2 regions of the Lactiplantibacillus paraplantarum genome follow, and region 1 is predicted to be linked to the other one. Evidence: predicted binding sites of a transcription regulator. Region 1 holds the regulator's gene; the other holds the start of a gene.
The links. The regulator CtsR, encoded in region 1, represses protease genes until heat stress. The targets are predictions, from matches to a motif close to TTGGTCAAAAAAGGTCAAANA.
Positions count from the first base shown of each region.

Region 2: the regulator CtsR is predicted to act here: its motif matches at 2,856-2,876, upstream of LP667_RS06225 (Bax inhibitor-1/YccA family protein).

Region 1 covers NZ_CP032744.1:829,329-836,727, forward strand. The annotation lists gene serS (serine--tRNA ligase) at 1-974, shown strand, start outside; tRNA gene LP667_RS03960 (tRNA-Leu) at 1,399-1,480, shown strand; tRNA gene LP667_RS03965 (tRNA-Thr) at 1,484-1,556, shown strand; tRNA gene LP667_RS03970 (tRNA-Gly) at 1,580-1,651, shown strand; tRNA gene LP667_RS03975 (tRNA-Leu) at 1,660-1,745, shown strand; tRNA gene LP667_RS03980 (tRNA-Arg) at 1,756-1,829, shown strand; tRNA gene LP667_RS03985 (tRNA-Pro) at 1,837-1,910, shown strand; tRNA gene LP667_RS03990 (tRNA-Pro) at 1,961-2,034, shown strand; gene LP667_RS03995 (CtsR family transcriptional regulator) at 2,551-3,018, shown strand; gene LP667_RS04000 (ATP-dependent Clp protease ATP-binding subunit) at 3,037-5,541, shown strand; gene LP667_RS04005 (TetR/AcrR family transcriptional regulator) at 5,703-6,305, shown strand; gene rpoB (DNA-directed RNA polymerase subunit beta) at 6,551-7,399, shown strand, end outside.
Region 2 covers NZ_CP032744.1:1,296,058-1,303,456, reverse strand. The annotation lists gene polA (DNA polymerase I) at 1-1,689, opposite strand, end outside; gene LP667_RS06225 (Bax inhibitor-1/YccA family protein) at 1,952-2,668, opposite strand; gene LP667_RS17010 (hypothetical protein) at 2,907-2,978, opposite strand; gene LP667_RS06215 (hypothetical protein) at 3,265-3,675, opposite strand; gene LP667_RS06210 (hypothetical protein) at 3,690-4,655, opposite strand; gene narI (respiratory nitrate reductase subunit gamma) at 4,925-5,614, opposite strand; gene narJ (nitrate reductase molybdenum cofactor assembly chaperone) at 5,611-6,183, opposite strand; gene narH (nitrate reductase subunit beta) at 6,176-7,399, opposite strand, start outside.

The DNA of each region.
Region 1 (7,399 bases):
CACACTTGCCGAATATGCCACATCCAGATGTACCAGTAAGCTTAAAAGAGGAAGATGCCGTTGAGTTACGCCGAATCGGTACGCCACGGCACTTTGACTTTACACCTAAGGCGCACTGGGATATCGGTGAAGATTTAGGAATCTTGGACTTTGAACGTGGTGCAAAAGTTTCAGGTAGCCGTTTCTTGTACTATGTTGGCGATGGAGCCAAGCTGGAACGGGCCGTTTACAATTTCTTCTTAGATCAACATGAAGCTGAAGGGTATACGGAAGTATTACCGCCTTACATGGTTACTGATGAATCCATGTACGGTACTGGCCAATTTCCAAAGTTCAAGGAAGATGCGTTCCGAATCACAACGCAAGATTTAACGTTGATCCCAACGGCAGAAGTACCGTTGGTCAACTATTATCGTGATGAAATCATTCCAGCCGAAAAATTACCAGTTTACTTTACGGCTTTATCACCAGCTTTCCGTGAAGAGGCCGGAAGTGCTGGCCGTGATACTAAAGGCTTAATTCGTTTACACCAATTCAATAAGGTTGAAATGGTTAAGTTCACTAAACCAGAGGATTCATGGGATGAATTGGAGAAGCTAACGAACAATGCGGAATCATTGTTGAAGAAGCTTGGGTTACCTTATCACGTGATTACGTTGACGACTGGTGACATGAGTTTTACGGCCGCAATGACCCACGATTTGGAAGTTTGGTTCCCTGAACAGGATAAATACCGTGAAATCTCAAGTTGTTCAAACTGTACTGATTTCCAAGCCCGGCGTGCACACATTCAGTATCGGGATGACGATGGCAAGTTACAATTCGTGCATACGTTGAACGGGAGTGGCTTAGCCGTTGGTCGGACCGTTGCTGCAATTTTGGAAAACTATCAAAATGAAGATGGAACGGTCACGATTCCTGATGTGTTAGTTCCTTACATGCACGGCAAAACGAAGATCGAAAAACAAGGTTAATTAGAATAGACTAAGCGGACTCACAGTTGTGTGAGCCCGCTTTTTGCATAATTAATGAGTATTAAAGGAGGGGTTGCTTCAAGATGGAGGTGTAAATGAAGGCTAAGTACTGCAAATTAGTTCAATAAAGATGGTGAGAGCAGCGACGCAAGTCAATGATTCTCGGTGATAAAGGGCGCTAAAACTAGGCCTAATGAAATTTGTTATCCTTTTTTTGAAAATAGGGTTTGCTATTTTCGGCTACCGTGCTATAATATTTCTTGTCGGAAAAAATATAACTTGTTTATCCAATAAAAAGTATATTTATCCATTTATGTGAAAAAAGTTGTTGACAAGTATTCAACATGATGATAAAGTTAAATAGTTGTCAAGGCGTACCAGTAAGAACTGTTTAGACCGGCAACAAGGCATGATTTAATATCATGCGGGTGTGGCGGAACTGGCAGACGCGCTAGATTTAGGTTCTAGTGTCTTACGACGTGGGGGTTCGAGTCCCTTCACCCGCACATGCCGACTTAGCTCAGTTGGCAGAGCATCTCACTAGTAATGAGGAGGTCGGAGGTTCGAATCCTCTAGTCGGCATTTACAATTTAATAATTTATTATGCGGAAGTAGTTCAGTGGTAGAACATCACCTTGCCATGGTGGGGGTCGCGGGTTCGAATCCCGTCTTCCGCTTTTAATTTGCCGGGGTGGCGGAATTGGCAGACGCACAGGACTTAAAATCCTGCGGTTAGTGATAACCGTACCGGTTCGATCCCGGTCCTCGGCATTTTAAATAAGCACCCATAGCGCAATTGGATAGAGTGTCTGACTACGAATCAGAAGGTTGTAGGTTCGACTCCTACTGGGTGCATTAGTATCGGGAAATAGCTCAGCTTGGTAGAGCACCTGGTTTGGGACCAGGGGGTCGCAGGTTCGAATCCTGTTTTCCCGATCGTTTAACACAGTCTTAGTTACGTACTAAGGCTTTTTATTTAATATTCTCGGGAAGTAGCTCAGCTTGGTAGAGCACTACGTTCGGGACGTAGGGGTCGCAGGTTCAAATCCTGTTTTCCCGATTACGGTTAAACCAACTAAACCAGTCAATTGACTGGCTTTTTTTATGGCCTTTTTTTGGAACTGAGCATGTCTAAGCACATTACTAGCACGTCTTGATAATTAGCGGTAATACCTTACAAGCGGCATTCAGTGTCCTGATCAAGCTAGTTAACACTAACTAGCGTTTTTAGTAGGCCTAAGTAGTCGACTTTTGAGTTTAACGATTGCGCATACCGGATAAATTAGTTGTTGGTGATCTAGACTGGGACATCATTATTAAGATGGCACACAATGATCGGTGACGTAACTTGACATATTTTAAATAGGTAGTTCAATGAATATGAGGACCTCATAAATTAATCATTAGTGCGTGTTAGATGGTCCAATCAATTGAAAGCAAACGGTCAGCGTGCTATGCTGTAACAACCGTTAAGGACATACTGGTCCGCGGTTTGGGTGAAATTCTTTGCTTTTTTTCATTATCCTCGTATAATAATAGTCAATATTAGTCAAAGATAATGAAAAGGGTGAAGCACATGCAAAGTCAAAATATCTCGGATATTATTGAAAAGTATTTAAAAAGTATTTTGGCGGACTCGGAGCATGTTGAAATTCGACGGTCAGAAATTGCCGACCTTTTCAACGTGGTACCCTCACAGATTAATTATGTGATTAAGACCCGGTTTACGATCCAAAATGGTTACTTAGTAGAAAGTAAACGTGGTGGTGGTGGTTATATTCGCATTGAAAAGGTTAATTTGGTCGATGATGCTGATGTGTTAGATGCCCTCATTCAAGTGATCGGCGATTCTATCACACAACGAGACGCCTACGCAGTCGTCCAGAGTCTATATGAGGACGATGTCTTAAATCGTAGGGAAGCGCAGTTGATTTTAGTGGCCATCGATCACGAGACGTTAGGTTTAACGGACCGGGACTTAGAAAATAGTTTGCGGGCTCGGATAATTATCGGGATCTTGAACCACTTGCGTTACGAAAGCTAAAGAAAGCGAGGAATCGCAATGGATAACTTATTTACACCTAGTGCTAAGAGTGTCTTAGTACTGGCACAGGAACAGGCCAAATATTTTAAGCATCAGGCAGTTGGTACGGAGCATTTGCTACTAGCCTTGGCGATTGAGAAGAATGGAATTGCGAATAAGGTGCTGCAACAATATGCCGTTAGTGAAGATGACATTCGCGAAGAAATCGAACGGTTCACTGGCTATGGGACGTTGAGCAATGTTGGCAAGGATACTTACTTACCATATTCACCAAAGGCCAAAGAGATTTTATCCGTTGCTGGTGATGAAGCAAAACGGCTCGGTGCTAACAAGATTGGAACTGAGCATTTATTGCTAGCGATGCTCTCTGATGAAAGTATCCTTTCCTCGCGAATCTTGATGAACTTGAATTTAGATCTTGGTCAGACGCGTAAAGTCGTTCTTCGTAAGCTAGGTGTCAGTGACGCCATGAGCAAGCGCAAGGGGAATGCCACTAATCGCGGTGGTAAAAAGGCTGAAGGAACGCCAACGCTGGATTCATTAGCACGGGATTTAACCCAACTAGCTAGTGAACAAGAGATGGACCCAGTGGTTGGTCGTTCTAAGGAAGTCAAACGGGTGATTCAGATCCTGTCACGGCGAACCAAGAATAATCCGGTATTAATCGGTGAACCTGGGGTTGGTAAGACGGCGATTGCGGAGGGCCTTGCCCAAAAGATCGTTGCGGGCGATGTCCCAACTGATATGGCCGATAAACGGTTGATGATGCTTGATATGGGGTCGCTAGTGGCTGGTACTAAGTATCGTGGTGAATTTGAAGACCGCTTAAAGAAAGTGATTGACGAAATTTATAACGATGGCCACGTTATTTTGTTCATTGATGAATTGCATACCTTGATTGGTGCCGGTGGTGCTGAAGGCGCGATTGATGCTTCTAACATTTTGAAGCCCGCGCTTGCACGGGGCGAACTTCAAACGATTGGTGCCACCACTTTAAATGAATATCAAAAGTACATTGAATCTGACGCAGCTTTGGAACGTCGCTTTGCAACGGTGATGGTCAACGAACCAGCTGAGGATGAAGCCGTTGAAATTTTAAACGGGTTACGGCCACGTTATGAAGAACATCATCGGGTCACAATTACAGATGAAGCCGTTGATCAGGCGGTTAAGTTATCTAGTCGCTATATTAGTGACCGCTTCTTACCTGATAAGGCGATTGATTTGATGGATGAAGCGGCTGCTAAGGTACGGATCGATCAGATGGATCAGCCAACAAAATTATCCAAAAATCAAGATAAGCTGGCACAGTTACGTGAGGACAAGGAAACTGCGATTGAAGCGCAAGATTTTGAACAAGCCGCTGATATCCGTAAGCAGGAAATGCAACTTAAACAACGCCTTGATCGAATTGAGGCAGATCAGGAAGCACAAACCACTGAAGGGACGACCCCACACTATGATTTACAAGTGACGGGTGAAGATATCGCTCAGGTGGTTGCTGAATGGACTGGCGTACCGTTGACACAGTTACAAAAGTCTGAAAGCGAACGTTTAGTCAACTTAGAGAAGATCTTACATGAACGGGTAGTTGGTCAACCCGAAGCGGTGTCCGCAGTGGCCCGTGCCATTCGACGGGCTCGGAGCGGTTTGAAGGATCCGAGCCGCCCAATTGGTTCGTTTATGTTCTTAGGACCAACCGGGGTTGGTAAGACGGAACTTGCTAAAGCGTTAGCCGCAGCGATGTTTGGTTCTGAAGATAATATGATTCGAATTGACATGTCTGAATACATGGAGCGCTACTCAACGAGCCGGTTGATTGGTTCTGCACCGGGCTACGTTGGTTACGATGAAGGTGGCCAGTTGACGGAAAAGGTTCGCCAGAAGCCATACTCAGTCGTTCTCTTCGATGAAGTTGAAAAGGCCCATCCAGACGTTTTCAATATTTTATTGCAAGTCTTAGACGATGGTTACTTGACGGATTCTAAGGGACGTAAAGTCGACTTTAGAAATACGATCTTAATTATGACATCGAACCTTGGGGCAACCACGCTGCGTGACGAGAAGTCAGTTGGCTTTGGTGCAACTGATAAAGCTAATGACTACAATGCGGTTGCAGCAACGATTCGTGCGACATTGAAGCAGACTTTCCGGCCAGAATTCTTGAACCGGATTGATGAGACGATTGTCTTCCACTCATTGAATAAGGAAGAATTACATGAAATCGTTAAGTTGATGTCACAAGAAATCGTTAATCGGGTGGCCCAACAAGGAATCAAGATTAAAATCACGCCGGCGGCCATTGACGTAGTCGCTAAGGCAGGGTTTGACCCTGAGTACGGTGCCCGGCCAATTCGGCGAGCATTGCAGACTGAAATCGAAGACCGGTTAAGCGAAGAATTATTGACTGGTGCGATTAAAGTCGATGATCAAGTAACAATTGGTGCCAGCAAAGGTGCGATTACCATTAACATTAAAAATCAGCCTAAGCCGGATGGTCGTTCGACCGTTTCATCGAAGTAGGTTAAAATAACAACATGATGACGCTTGAAGTAAGTTTTACTTCAAGCGTCATTTTTAGGTTGAGGCATGATTAAAGTCAACTGTAAGGCCCAAGGCTGGTGGTTCGATGCTGATTGGTGTAAATTATAATAGGAAATAAAGTCAAGGAAGAAGATGATGACATGACGACACGAGCTGAGCAGATGGCAAAAACGCACCAGGCAATTTTAGATACGGCCAGAACGTTGTTTTTGAAAAATGGTTATGATGCAACGAGTACTCGTGATATTGCCAATGCGATCGGTATCACACAGCCGGCACTCTACCACCATTTTAAAGATAAAGAAGTGATTTTCTTAGCCGTAATTACAACGGTTGGTGCGGAAATCAGAGCTGGGATTGAAGCGATTCAAGCTCGAACGGATTGGTCACCGCTAGAACAGTTGACGGAAGTGTCATTATTATTGACACATAAACATCCGGCTGATGTTTTCACGTTGATTCACTCGAGCTTTAAAGCACTTACCCATGAACATATCCGTGAGTTAGGCGGAGTATTTGCAACTGATTATGTACAACCAATTCAAACTGTCTTTGAACAACCGGCTATGAATCTACAGTCTGGGGTGACACCACAAATGGCAACGAACTTTTATATTACCAGCCTAAGCCCGCTGTTTAACAGTTTTCATCGTATTGGTGATCCACATGCTGATGAACGAACCCGTGTACAGACCTTATTGAAGATGATTTTATACGGGGTTGCCAGTGAATCAGAAAATTAATCATCATATATAAGTCTACTGGTTGACAACGATAGTTATTCGATGTATATTATAACTTGTCTGTAACCGTGAACTCGAGCGAACGCGCAATCTATTGTCTGTGCGGCTCGTTAATATAAATCCAAAAATAGTCAACTTAAGCGACTATTTTTGGTTTTTTTATGCCCAAAATTCGGTCAAAAACGCATTTGTAACACAAATGTAATATTTGGCTGGAGGCGCGAGTTCCGGAATAATAAGAAGGGGTGAACAACTTGGCCGGACATTTAGTAAAATACGGTAAACACCGTACCCGTAGAAGTTATGCACGTATCAAGGAAGTCCTTGATCTGCCTAACTTGATCGAAATCCAGACCGATTCTTACCAATGGTTCTTGGATGAAGGTCTCCGGGAAATGTTTGAAGATATTATGCCGATCGATGATTTCGCAGGAAAACTTTCACTTGAATTTGTCGACTATCAATTATTAGAACCAAAGTACACCGTCGAAGAAGCTCGTGAACATGATGCCAACTACTCGGCACCATTGCACGTTACCCTACGTTTAACTAACCACGAAACTGGTGAAATTAAGTCGCAAGACGTATTCTTCGGTGATTTTCCATTAATGACTGAACAAGGGACGTTTATTATCAACGGTGCCGAACGGGTCATTGTTTCACAATTGGTTCGTTCACCCGGCGTTTACTTTAATGAAGAATTAGATAAAAATGGGCGTCCTAGCTACGGCACAACGGTTATTCCTAACCGAGGTGCCTGGTTAGAACTTGAAACCGACGCCAAGAATGTCTCATACGTACGGATCGACCGTACTCGGAAGATTCCATTGACGGAATTAGTCCGGGCCTTAGGTTATGGTTCTGACGACGACATTATCGACATGTTAGGTGAAACTGACAGTTTGATGTTGACGTTGGAAAAAGATGTTCATAAGAACACCGACGATTCACGGGTTGAAGAATCCTTAAAGGATATCTACGAACGGCTACGTCCTGGTGAACCTAAGACGGCTGACAGTTCACGGAGCTTATTGACTGCCCGGTTCTTCGATCCAAAACGTTATGACTTCGCACCAGTTGGTCGTTACAAGGTC
Region 2 (7,399 bases), 470 kb from region 1:
CACGGCCGTAGAATACCCTGTCTTGGTTTTCTTGATCACAGGCAGTTTCATCTCTTCAAACAAGATGTGACCCAGTTGCTTAGGTGAATTAATATTAAACTCTTCACCGGCTTCTTGATAAATCGTCTGTTCAATTTCACTCAAGCGTTCTGTAAACTGACTACCCATCGCTTTAAGTCGACTGCTGTCGACCGTAATGCCGGCGATTTCCATCTGAGCTAAGACATTGGCCATCGGTTTTTCAATATCATCGTACAGTTGGTCCTGCTCATTAGCTGCCAATTCCTTTAATAATTGTGGTTTCAAATCGGCAATCGCAGCCAATTTCCGAGCGAGATGGCTAAAGAAGACATCGTCATCTTCAGGAATAGCGCGCTTAACGCCCTTACCATAGACGGTTTCGTCACTCGGCAAATCAGTATAACCATGTTGTTCGGCTAAACTACCAAGGTCGTTGCTATTATCATTCGTATCTAATAAGTATGAAACGAGTAAGAGATCAAAATCGACTTTGCCTAGCTGAATACCCAAACGATTAAGCCCGACCGTCGTGCGTTTCATATCAAAAACGTCCTTGGCAATCGTTGTGCTACTCAAGAGGTCAGCCACAGTCGGTTGCATTAATAATTCTACATTACGACTGATGTACCAATGACCATCCGCACCGATGGCAAAACCAGCGAAAGCTGACGTGTGGTAATTCGGCGTTGGCATTTCCAAGTAAAAGTCCACGTGGTCAGTCAATTGTTGCAATTCCGCCAGATTATCTTTAGTCAAGACAGTGTAATCGATTGGCGTTGCCGGTTCATCAGACTGTAGGTGTAATTTCTTTAAAAACGATTGAAAGTCCATCGTCTGATAAAATGCTGCCAACTGATCAAGGTCTGGGCCAGCATACGTTAAATCCGTCAACTGAACGTCAATGGGCGCATCTCGTTTGATAGTTGCCAAAACTTTGGCTTGGGCTGCTTGTTCGCGATCTTCAATCAAGTGTTCCTTCATCTTACTCTGCTTCATGGCGTCGATATTTTCATAAATACCTTCCATCGTGCCATATTGCTTGAGTAATTTTAGAGCGGTCTTTTCACCAACCTTAGTAACGCCCGGATAGTTATCCGAGGTATCACCAGTCAACCCCTTCATGTCAATGATTTGTGCCGGTGTAATCCCCAACTTTTCTTCAACATGGGCCGGCGTATAGCGCTCCACTTCAGAAACACCCTTAACGGTCACGGCCACCGTGGTATGCTCGGTCGTCAACTGGGTCAAATCCCGATCACCAGTGACGACGGTCGTCGTGTAACCGGCTTGATCCGCTTGACCAGCCAGTGTGCCGATAATGTCATCGGCTTCGTAATCTTTTAATTCGTAATGTTTGATACCGTACGCATCCAAAAGTTGCTTGATGTACGGCATTTGTTCAGAAAACTCACTGGGGGTCTTGGCCCGGCCGCCCTTGTAATTATCATACATGGCTGTTCGAAACGTGGTCTTGCCCGCATCAAAAGCCACTAACATATCCGTGGGTTCGACTGCTTTGATCATGTGGTCAAGCATTGTGTTGAAGCCATAAATGGCGTTGGTATGCAGGCCGTCTGGATTTACGAACCGTTCCAGTTGGCTATGCAACGCAAAGAACGCTCGAAATGCCACACTGTTACCGTCAATCAATAATAATTTTTTTGCCATTAGTTTGCTCCCATCTCTTAATTCAAATCATCGCTTTTATGAAAAATCCGTTGGTCAGGCCATGAACACCATCGGGTCGGTCGCCTGATTCTCAGCGCCAACCAGTGCAGGCCGAACGACTAGTTAATTACCCTTATAATTGTACCAAACAATTAAGTAAAACGGGAGTTCGGTCCACCGAAAACCCGTGAAATGACAGATTTTTGGTAAATAAAAAGGATTATGACGTCTTGGTCATAATCCTTAATAATTATCTTAATGATTAGTCACGGCTTGAGCCACCGAAGATTTGGACAAAGTAGAGGAACAAGTTAACGAAGTCCAAGTATAATTGTAAGGCCCCGGTAACAGCTAACCCAGTCGATGAGACTCGGTCACCGTATTGTAAATACATATCGCGCATCCGGTTAGCGTCCCACATGGATAAACCGGCGAAGATCAGTACACCAATGTATGAAAAGATGTAGCTAATCATGGCACTTTGTAAGAACATGTTGACCAGTGAAGCGACGAACAACCCGATTAAGGCTGCAATCAAATGCGTCCCAATACGTGAAATATCACGCTTAGTCGTCGTCCCAATCACCGCCATGGTCGCAAATACGGCCCCAGCCGCAACGAACGCACCGGTGATAACGGCACCCGTGTATAAGGACAAGGTCACTGACATTTCAACCCCAAAGATGATGGCAAAGAGCATCAGTAAGGTGAAGCTCATCGCGGGGTTGCGCGTCGCATTGACTTGAATGCCCCCAATCATCGCAAACATGCTAACAATGAAGATCATCAAGAAAATGAATGGGTGTTGTGAAAAGGCGGCATTAATTTGTGCTTGGAACGTGGTCATCGCTAAGTAAACGGTAAAGGCCGAAACTAACACGGCGATTGTCATAAACCCATACATTTTAGTTAAGAAACTACGGAGGCCAACTTGGGTATTAATGGTCCGTGGTTGTGGGTCATTTTGAAAATTGTTCATAAAATCCCTCTTTCACCTAAAAATTGACTACTCGTTACTTTTTCCGAGCTAAGATTAAAATTGAGTTAGTGAATCGTTACTAACGCAGACTGCGCTAGTAACAACGCCACACTAGTTTGTCAATCATTTGCCTATGACTAGCCATCTCAATCAGTCACCTCAACTTTCTTAACCTAAGTCTATCAAATTAGTCAAAGAAGGTAAAATAGTTTGTGCCTGTGAATTTAATAAGAATTTCTTATGTTTGACAACCACTACTTATCAGCAACGTAACTATGTCACCTGGCTGACAATCCAGGACCGCACAAATCTTTTCTAAATGTACTGAATCGAATCGCCTTAGCCTTGGCAGCTTTGATATTATGTTATGCCATGACGACGTTCAAGGTAATCTTGATATTACGGTGACCGCCGCAACTGAAAAGCAATTAATTAAGTATTTAATTGAAACAAAAATACAAGCTAGAATTAATATTGATGCGAACCACATTTTCATTTATTACATAAAAATAGTTGTTCAATAATCAGCCCATTACGACTACCGAACAACTACGATATTTGTTATCACAATTTACAGATTTTTGCCAACCTTCGCGCTACACATACTGCCAGACTTCATCATCAAAGTGTCCTAGTCCATTGGCTTCCAAGGTCTTAAAATAGGCCAATAGTTCGATGGCCCCCGCCTTACTGGCATGGGCCACCGCATTCATACCAGTGCCGGTCGGGACAACGTTGCTCATTTCAGTGATGTCGTGCCCGTTTTCAATAGTCACTTGCGCGCACGTCACGGTCCAATGATTTAAGACGTTCGGGGCGAAGACTAAGAAGATATTGTAGTCATCTGACAGGTAGCCCGGCAACGCCCACGCGGTCTCATCGATTGGTTCCGGGTACAAGTTACCTTGCATGGCAAATTCCTGGATATTGTCCTTGGTCGGGACGACGTCGAGCATAAAGATCACTTTTTCAAACGCCTCGGTACCTAACTGTGCATCTACAGTCATCAGCAACTGCCTCCTCAACTAAAGTTTTCACGATAAAATTGGTATTTTTGTTTGATTTCTTGCAGGGGCGCGTCCATCACGTGCTCATAGCCATCCTGGTCCAACTTAAAATGACGATTGACAATGGCGGCCAATCGAATGCGTATCCCCGGATTCTTAGCCAATAACGGCCATAAGTCACTCGACATGATTTCAAAACGTTCCAGCTGATCAGGGACTAACACCTTCACAAACTCCTGATAAGTATCGGCCAACACCTCGGCATAAATATGATCAGCATACTTTAATTCGACCGCTTCCAGCTTGTCATAATACGCTGCATTCGTCAGCCCCTTCTCATTTTTGATCAGATGTTGTTCATCGTATTCATGGACCAGGTACGCGTCCCAATCGCGGTAAGCATACGTGGTCATCCGGACAACTAAGTGGCGGCCAGCCGCCGTGACGTTCTCTGGAACCAAGTCACCCTGTATATCGCGTAAATACGGCCGTACTAACAGACGGGTCACAAAATGATAGTACGTCCCCGCAATCAGTTCACGATCGCGGTCGGCATCGTATAGCTCGCCAGTACCTTCAAGTGCTGGCAGCCCAATCAGACTCAGACGAGTTTGATTGACGGCATAAATAATGTCTTCCAGTTCCTCAGTAATTTCGTCACTTCGGCTGATGGCCTGTAAAATCTGCGTGAATAACCGTACAAGCTGATTGCGTTCATTCTTTTGATTATCATAAACACCGATTTGCCGCTCATACTTGCGCGTCTCACGCTCTAATTGTTCTTCCAGCGATGTCGTCATCCGTTCCACCTTCACCGGCAATACGGGCTGCTCAAAAGCCTCCCGAGCCACCGTCCGTACCGCTGCTCGCAAAGTTGGCCGCATTTCAATAAAATCTGGAAATTCAAACACATTTTGAAAATCATAGTGCCCACTCGCGTCCATCCGCGCAGCGTTCAGCGTAAAGTTAAACTTAGCCATGACGAAACTCCTTTCACCATTCACTTCATTAAATTCAGCATAGCACCCCACCACTGCAAATCCTATTAGGGAAACACCCCAAAACGAATTGGCACATATCCCCTTGGAGTTGTATCTGTGCGTTCCAAATTACCACTGATTATGCCCGCGATTTCGGCAGTCAGCCCACAACTTGAACCACCAGGGCAAATCGCTGTAACTAAAAAATGGTTTTCACCACACCATCCGTGCCGTAAAAACCATTTTTGCTTAAAGTTCGCAATGGCGCACTAAACTCGTGGCCGCCGCCGATAAACGATGTAACGCCGATAGAAGTACTGGTAAGGAATTGCAATCGCGTGAATCAACCGCGTGTATGGGAAGAAGCCGAAAATTGCTAAGCCGCAAATAACGTGCGTCTTGTAAATCCACGGCACCGTTGCCATCAACCACCATTTCGGTTGAAGATAGAACAATGAGCGCGCCCACACTGAGAGCGTTGTCCGGTAATCAAACGCCGGATGTAAAGGACCGGATAGCGTTGAAGCCAATCCTAAGATGATCGTAATCAACAACGCCACGTTGACCATTAAATCGCTCCAAGAACTGGTGACAAACACCCGGACATTGGTAAATCGCCGGTACGTCAGAATAATCATCCCGGCAAGGGCTAAAACCCCGGCCCCAGTCCCCATCATTAAAGAACCGAACATATGATACATCTCATCTGAAACTCCCAAAAAGTCCGTAAAGGCTTTCGGAATCAGAATCCCTAAGATGTGCCCAAAAAAGGCTAAGATGATCCCCACGTGGAAAGTGATGGCCCCAATCATCAGTTTTTTCTTCTCCAGCATTTCACTGGAAACTGCCGTGACGCTAGCCGGATAAAATTTCAGCCGCACAAACGTCCCCACGAAGAACGATAATAACATGGCATACGGGTAGATCACCCACAGTACTACGGAAAAGAAATCTTTCATGATGCCGCGACCCCCGTTTCCACACACGTCCGTAATTCCGCCCGTACGACTTGTAACAACCGAAAGTATGGATCATCCAATTCGGCCGCTGCATTTTGTAACATCGTATAGGTGCCATCTTCAATGACTTGAAAAGCCAGCTTGATATCCTGTTGTCGCGGATCGTCTGCAAAGTGACCGTACGCTAGAAATTCCAGCAGCAGCGGCAGGAAGTCCGCTAACTCACTACTAACCGTCGTCAGCCCAAACATTTCATACATCATCTTGAGCTTCGCCAAGATGGTCCCCCGTTCCCGGGAATCCGTCATCTTGTAAAAACTCATATAGAGGGTGTAGCGCTTGTTCATCTCAAATAAGCCAGCATAGTGGGCCTGTTGCGCTAATAACGGTTGGGCGGCTAATTCATCGAATGTCGCCAACAATTTGGCTCTTTGAGCAGTCGCCGGATAGCCCATGACGATATTCTGACGGGTAGCCGTAGTGAACGTCGTCTCATCAGGATAGTCGATCAACCGCGACAAAGTGACTAGCGCGGGTTGCATCGTTGTTAACTGTTTAAAATTAATCACGCCAAATCCCCCCGTAGAAACTTTCTGCGTAAATTTGATTGGTCGATTCACCAGCTTCGGCCTTCTTGAACATACTGCCATGCTGTGGTGCTAACGCGCAGCCAGCACATTCGTCATAACCTAAGCCACCCTGTTCACTCTGAGCATCTTCCACTTGTTCCTTGTGATTTTGCGGAATCACAAAACGGTCTTCGTACTTGGCAATCGCCAGCAAGCGATAAAGTGATGTCGCCGTGTTCTCAGTCAAGCCAACGCGTTGTAATTTAGCCGCGTCGAAGTCCTTGCCACCGGTCTTAGCCCGCATGTACAGCCGCATCATGGCTAACTTGTAGAGGGCACCCTTGATTGCCGGGACGTTGCCACCCGTAAGTAAACTAGCCAAATAATCAACTGGAATGCGCATCTCATCAATTCCTGGGAAAATCATCTCAGGATCTTTGATCGAATCGCGGCCCTCAAAATAATTCATGACTGGTGACAATGGTGGGATGTACCAAACCATAGGCATCGTCCGATATTCAGGATGAAGTGGAAAAGCGATCTTTTCTTCGACAGCCATCCGGTAAATCGGCGAATTCTGAGCAGCTTCCAACATTTCTTCAGAGATGCCATCCGCCAACGCTTGTTCAATGATGTCTGGATCATTGGGGTCCAAGAACAAATCTAACTGTGCTTGGTATAATTGGTCTTCCTCAGGCGTTTCGGCCGCTTCTTCGACCCGATCAGCGTCATACAACATGGCGCCGATATACCGGATCCGACCGACACAAGTCTCGGCACAGACGGTCGGTTCACCTTCTTCGATCCGTGGATAACAGAACGTGCATTTTTCAGCCTTATGGGTCTTCCAGTTGAAGTAGACCTTCTTATAAGGGCAACCCGTCATACAAAAACGCCAGCCGCGGCACCGTTCTTGATCAACCAAGACGATACCGTCTTCATCACGCTTATACATCGCCCCAGAAGGACATGACGCCACGCATGGTGCGTTCAAGCAATGTTCACATAGACGTGGGAGGTACATCATGAAGGCCTGTTCAAAGTTCGCTTTGATATCGGTCTCTATCTTTTCCATGTTCGGGTCCGCTTTGAAATATTCAGGTGATCCTGCTAAATCATCATCCCAGTTGGGGCCCGTCTTAAGATCCATCTTTAATCCAGTAATCTGCGACGTCGCGCGTGCAACTGGTTGATGGGCCTTTTCAGGTCCGAATAA